Regions from separate parts of the Streptomyces sp. NPDC056835 genome, predicted to be linked through region 2. Evidence: riboswitches for the same ligand, from Rfam matches in the RefSeq annotation. Region 2 holds a riboswitch; the other holds the start of a gene.
The links. Region 2 has a riboswitch for glycine ahead of gcvT (glycine cleavage system aminomethyltransferase GcvT). Riboswitches for the same ligand answer to the same signal wherever they lie in the genome.
Positions count from the first base shown of each region.

Region 1: it holds a riboswitch for glycine, as region 2 does, so the genes downstream of both, gcvP (aminomethyl-transferring glycine dehydrogenase) here and gcvT (glycine cleavage system aminomethyltransferase GcvT) in region 2, are expected to answer to the same signal.

Region 1 covers NZ_JBHUBB010000035.1:82,392-85,559, reverse strand. Annotated here, with positions in the region: gene ACFRMN_RS31615 (DNA polymerase IV) at 1-1,200, shown strand, start outside; gene ACFRMN_RS31610 (PRC-barrel domain-containing protein) at 1,095-1,493, opposite strand; glycine riboswitch at 1,607-1,704, shown strand; gene gcvP (aminomethyl-transferring glycine dehydrogenase) at 1,883-3,168, shown strand, end outside.
Region 2 covers NZ_JBHUBB010000017.1:36,626-39,793, reverse strand. Annotated here, with positions in the region: gene ACFRMN_RS20595 (enhanced serine sensitivity protein SseB) at 1-182, opposite strand, end outside; gene ACFRMN_RS20590 (AAA family ATPase) at 262-1,008, opposite strand; glycine riboswitch at 1,180-1,277, shown strand; gene gcvT (glycine cleavage system aminomethyltransferase GcvT) at 1,427-2,605, shown strand; gene gcvH (glycine cleavage system protein GcvH) at 2,712-3,089, shown strand; gene glyA (serine hydroxymethyltransferase) at 3,106-3,168, shown strand, end outside.

The DNA.
Region 1 (3,168 bases), on a different contig from region 2:
GAGGCGGGGGGCTCGGCCGATGACACCGCCTCGGCGCTGGCGGCGGGTGAGCGGCTGCGCGGGGACATCAGGGCGGTGACGGGGCTCAGCGGTTCGGTGGGCCTCGCGGGGTCCAAGATGCTGGCGAAGATCGGCTCCGAGCAGGCCAAGCCGGACGGCCTCGTGCTCATAGAGCCGGGTACGGAGCGCGCCCTGCTGGGGCCCATGCCGGTGCGTACGCTGCCCGGCGTCGGGCCGGCGACGGGGGACCATCTGCGCCGGGCGGGCATGACCACGGTCGCCGATCTGGCCGAGGCGGGTGAGGACGAGCTCGTACGGCTGCTGGGGAAGGCCCATGGCGCCTCGCTGTACCGGATGGCGCTCGGGCTCGACGACCGGGCCGTGGTGTCCGAGCGCGACGCCAAGTCCGTGTCGGTCGAGGACACCTTCGATGTCGATCTGCACGACCGGGTCAGGGTGCGCACGGAGGTGGACCGACTCGCGGACCGGTGCGTCGAGCGGCTGCGGGCGGCGGGGCGTTCGGGGCGGACCGTCGTCCTCAAGGTGCGGCGGTACGACTTCTCGACCCTGACCCGTTCGGAGACCTTGCGCGGGCCCACGGACGACCCGGGGGTGGTGCGGGAGGCCGCGGGGCGGCTGCTGGAGTCGGTGGACACCACGGGTGGGGTACGGCTGCTCGGGGTGGGCGTGACGGGGCTCGCGGACTTCACGCAGGAGGATCTCTTCGCCCAGGCCCAGGCCCAGGCCGATGAGACCGCCGCCGCCCCGCACGCGTCGGCGGACTCGCGGGCGCGCGAGCCGGCGGGTGCGGAGCGGGCCGTCGGGGATGGGGCCGCGACGTCCGGAGCGGCGGCGGGCGGGAGCGGTGGGCCCGCGGAGGCTCCGGACGTGCCCGCCGAGCGGCGTTTCCCGGCGGGGCACGACGTACACCATCGCGAGTTCGGTGCGGGCTGGGTGCAGGGCAGCGGGTTGCGGAGGGTGACCGTACGGTTCGAGGAGCCGGGATCCGCGCCGGGGCGGGTGCGGACTTTCTGGGCCGACGACCCCGATCTGGAGCTCTCGGAGCCGCTGCCCCTGGTGCCGGCGGTGGCGGGTCAGTCGTCCTGGCCGGCCAGTCGTCCGAAGTCGCGATCGGAGTCACGGTCGGACAGCGAAGCGGGCCGTTCGGGTGACTCGGGGTCCGGAAGGGCCAGGCCGTAGTGGTGGTACAGCTGGAGTTCCTGGTCGGGGGAGAGATGCCGGCCGACACCGAAATCGGGGGCGTCCCGGATCAGCGCCCGCTCGAACGGGATCCGCAGACCGTCCTGGGAGAGCGTGCTGGGGGCAAGGGGGACGAAGGCGTCGCGACTGAAGAGTCCGGTACGGACAGCGGCCCACTCCGGGATTCCGGTCGCATCGTCGAGATACACCTCGTCCACTGTCCCGAGCTTATGGCCATTGCGGTCGAACGCCTTGCGGCCTATCAGACTGCGCGGATCAACGTCGGTCTCCACGGTCCCTCCAACTGGTCGCAACTGCTTGTGAATACTACAAAAGTGCAGAAGTCGGGCGTCGGCCACTCGAAAGTTGTGCCGAAGGTCGCGCTGGTAGGCTGGCAAGCGGCTGCTGACCCCGTGCGGGAGAGTCCTCCGGAAAGAAGGCCGGAGGCGCCGAAGGAGCAAATCCTCCCCGGAATCTCTCAGGCCCCCGTACCGCACGGACGAGGTCACTCTGGAAAGCAGGGCGGGCGTCGGACGGCATCCGCTCTCACCGACGGTGAAAGCCGGGCCGCCTCCGGGCGGGCCGGTGAAGCTCTCAGGTCGAGATGACAGAGGGGGAGGCCGTTCGGGCACCCGCGTCTCGGTGCCCCTCACAGGTCGCGTCGACCAGGAGGCCTCCCGTAATGACCGTCAACCGCATTCCGCTCTCCCAGCTGGAGCGAGGCACCCCCTTCGAGCAGCGCCACATCGGGCCCGACGCGCCGGCGCAGGCGAAGATGCTGGCTCAGGTCGGCTATGGCTCGCTCGACGAGCTGACCGCCGCCGCGGTGCCGGACGTCATCAAGAGCACGGAGGCACTGCGGCTTCCGGAGGCCCGTACCGAGGCCGAGGTGCTGGCCGAGCTGCGCTCCCTCGCGGACCGCAATCAGGTGCTCGCGCCGATGATCGGGCTCGGCTACTACGGCACGTACACGCCGTCGGTGATTCTGCGCAATGTGATGGAGAACCCGGCCTGGTACACCGCGTACACCCCGTACCAGCCGGAGATCTCCCAGGGCCGGCTTGAGGCGCTGCTCAACTTCCAGACCGTGGTGGCCGAGCTGACGGGACTGCCGACCTCGGGCGCCTCCCTGCTGGACGAGGGCACCGCCGCGGCGGAGGCGATGGCGCTCGCCCGCCGTGTCGGCAAGGTCAAGGGCGGTGTCTTCCTGGTGGACGCCGACGCCCTGCCGCAGACCATCGCCGTGATCGAGACCCGCGCCGAGCCGACCGGTGTCGAGGTCGTCGTCGCGGACCTGAGCGAGGGCATTCCGGCCGAGGTGGCCGAGCGCGGGGTCTTCGGTGTGCTGCTCCAGTACCCGGGCGCCTCGGGGGCCGTACGGGACATCAGGCCCGTGGTCGAGCAGGCGCACGGCCTCGGCGCGATCGTCACCGTCGCCGCCGACCTGCTCGCGCTGACGCTGCTCACCTCGCCGGGTGAGCTGGGCGCGGACATCGCGGTGGGGACCACCCAGCGCTTCGGGGTCCCGATGGGCTTCGGCGGACCGCACGCCGGATTCATGGCCGTACGCGAGAAGTTCGCGCGCAGCCTGCCGGGCCGGCTCGTCGGGGTGTCGGTGGACGCCGACGGCAACAAGGCGTATCGGCTGGCGCTCCAGACCCGCGAGCAGCACATCCGCCGCGAGAAGGCCACCAGCAACATCTGTACCGCGCAGGTGCTGCTCGCCGTCATGGCCGGGATGTACGCGGTGTACCACGGCCCCGAGGGGCTGCGGTCCATCGCGAGCCGTACCCACCGCTACGCCACGCTGCTCGCCGAGGGGCTGCGCGCGGGTGGCGTCGAGATCGTGCACGGCGCGTACTTCGACACGCTGACCGTCCGGGTCCCCGGCCGGGCCGCCGAGGTGGTCGCCGCCGCGCGTGAGGGCGGCGTCAATCTCCGCCTGGCCGACGCCGACCATGTCTCCAT
Region 2 (3,168 bases):
ACGCCCTCTATCTCCAGGGTCGGCAGATCGAGGTCGGGGCTGTCGGGACCGCCGCCCTGGGGCAGCGGTACCCAGACCTCACTGCGCCCCAGGACCTCGACCAGCCGTGCTCCCGCCGCGTCGGCGCCGAGCGAGGCTCCAAGCACCTCTTCCAGCTCGTTGCCCGGCCATGCTGTGTTCACCGTGCTCTCCTTCGCCACCCTCGCCCCCGCGGCAGCACCTTAGACGAGTGAGTCCGAAGTCCCGCCTGCCCGGGGGCGCTCAATCCGCCGCCCGCGCGGCCGGGAACGCGATCCGCTCCAGCGCCGCCGCCGCGTCCCGGTCCAGGAGGACCGCCGAGGCGCAGCCCCGGGGGAGCCGCCCGGTCTCGGCGTCGGCGAGCAGGCGGCGGACCGCGCGGCGGTGCCGGGCGAAGGCGTAGCCGGACACCCCCCGGCCGCGCTCCCGCTGACCCTCGCGCGCCACCTCGGGCGAGACGTCCAGAAGGACGAGATGGAGCCGGCGGCCACGTCTGCGGGCCTCACGGGCCAGCCGGCGCCGTACCCACGTCTGCGTACCGCAGTCGTGGACGACGACGCTCTCGCCGGAGCCCAGCGCGCGCCACAGGCCCGCGTAGTGCGCTATCCGGACGAGCGGGCGGTAGACGGCGTAGGGCAGGGCGCCCGGCAGCCGGCGGGCCCAGCGGTCTCTGGCGTCCTGGGAGTCGATCCCTGTCGCCTCGGCGGCCCGCCGGATCAAGGTCGACTTGCCGCTGCCCGGCAGCCCGGAGACGACCACCAGATCGCCTTCGGCGAAGACAAGGCTCTTCGTACCGCTCGTACCGCGCCCTCGCGCACCCCCCGCCGCGGTGGGGCCCCGCCCCCGCAGATCGCGGACGATCCGCGCGACGCGAGCCGCGCCGTCCCGGGCCGCGCCGTCCCGGGCGGGTGCGCCGGGCCCTGCGGCTGTGCCCGTCTGTGCCGGCACCCCCGTGGTCGTCGCGTACGTTCCGGACCCCTTCGACATCATCGCCGTCCCCCTGTCAGCTCAGTCGGCCTGGCCCATGACCCTTGCCCAAGAAGTGTAAAGAAATGGTAATGCGTCACAAGCTTTTTGCTGGGGACGGCGAGTTGCGGACCGGGCGTCCCGCTCGGCGGTGATGCGTGCGATGATGTGCCCGCCAACTGCATACCGGCCGTTTGAATCCGCGCGGGAGAGTCCCGGTCACCGTGTGCGCCGGGCGCCGAAGGAGCAAGTTCCTCCCTTGAATCTCTCAGGCCCCGTACCGCGTGGATGAGGCAGATCTGAAAAGCGGGCCGCGCTTCCGCGGCTCCACCCAAGGTGCAAGTCATGACCGCCCTCCTACGGGTGGCCGTGATGAACCTCTCAGGTTCCGATGACAGATGGGGAGGATCGTCCTCGCCGTCATGCCCTGGGAGTCACACCGATGAGCCATGTCCCCCCGAGCAGCACCAGCACGCCCGGCCCCAGCACCCCCGCCGCCCCCGGCACCCCGCGTCTCACCGCCCTCGACGCCACGCACCGCGCGCTGGGCGCGACCATGACCGACTTCGCGGGCTGGGACATGCCGCTGCGGTACGGGAGCGAGCGCGACGAGCACCACGCCGTCCGCACCCGTGCCGGTCTGTTCGACCTCTCCCACATGGGTGAGATCACCGTCTCGGGACCGGCGGCCGGCGACCTCCTCGACTACGCGCTGGTCGGCAATATCGGCGCCGTCGCCGTGGGCCGCGCCCGCTACACCATGATCTGCCGGGAGGACGGCGGGATCCTGGACGACCTGATCGTCTACCGCCTCGGCGAGGACACCTTCATGGTCGTCGCCAACGCCTCCAACGCCCAGACCGTGCTGGACGCGCTGACCGCCCGCGCCGAGGGGTTCGACGCGGCGGTACGCGACGACCGCGACGCGTACGCGCTGCTGGCGGTCCAGGGTCCCGAGTCCCCGGGCATCCTGAAGTCGCTGACCGACGCCGATCTGGACGGGCTCAAGTACTACGCGGGCCTGCCGGGCACCGTCGCCGGTGTTCCCGCGCTGATCGCGCGTACCGGCTACACCGGCGAGGACGGCTTCGAGCTGTTCGTCGAGCCCCGGTACGCCGAGCGGCTGTGGCAGGCGCTGACCGAGGCCGGCGCGGGCGTCGGTCTGGTGCCCTGCGGGCTGTCCTGCCGCGACACGCTCCGTCTTGAGGCCGGAATGCCGCTGTACGGGAACGAGCTGTCCACCGCCCTGACCCCGTTCGACGCCGGCCTCGGCCGGGTCGTGAAGTTCGAGAAGACCTCGAACGGCGGCGCCTTCGTCGGCCGTGAGGCCCTTCGGGCCGCCGCCGAGCGCGCCGCGTCCGCCCCGCCCCGCAAGCTCGTCGGCCTGATCGCCGAGGGCCGCCGGGTCCCGCGCGCCGGGTACCAGGTGGTCGCGGGCGGCGCCGTCGTGGGCGAGGTCACCTCGGGCGCCCCCTCCCCGACCCTGGGCAGGCCGATCGCCATGGCATACGTCGACGCCTCGCACGCGGCGCCCGGCACGGCGGGCGTCGGGGTCGACATCCGCGGCTCCCACGAGCCGTACGACGTCGTGGCGCTGCCGTTCTACAAGCGTCAGAAGTGATACGGACTTCAGCACGCCCCTCGGTCGGGTCCCTGACCCGGGCGCCGTCTCGGTCCGTAAGACAGCTGTTCCGCACCACACCCCCGCGTACAGGAGAATTCAGGTCATGAGCAACCCCCAGCAGCTGCGCTACAGCAAGGAGCACGAGTGGCTGACGGCCGCCGAGGACGGCGTGTCGACGGTCGGTATCACGGAGTACGCGGCGAACGCCCTCGGCGATGTCGTGTTCGCCCAGCTTCCCGAGGTCGGTGACACGGTGACCGCGGGCGAGACCTGCGGAGAGCTGGAGTCCACCAAGTCCGTCAGCGATCTGTACGCCCCGGTGACCGGTGAGGTCACCGAGACGAACCAGGATGTCGTGGACGACCCCTCACTGGTGAACTCCGCCCCGTTCGAGGGCGGTTGGCTGTTCAAGGTACGCGTCGCGCAGGAGCCCGATGACCTGCTCAGCGCCGATGAGTACACAGAGTTTTCCGGCAACTGAGACCCCAGGGACCGTGATGTCTTCGAAGTCGCTTCTGAACGCCTCGCTCCATGAGCTCGACCCCGACGTCGCCGCCGCC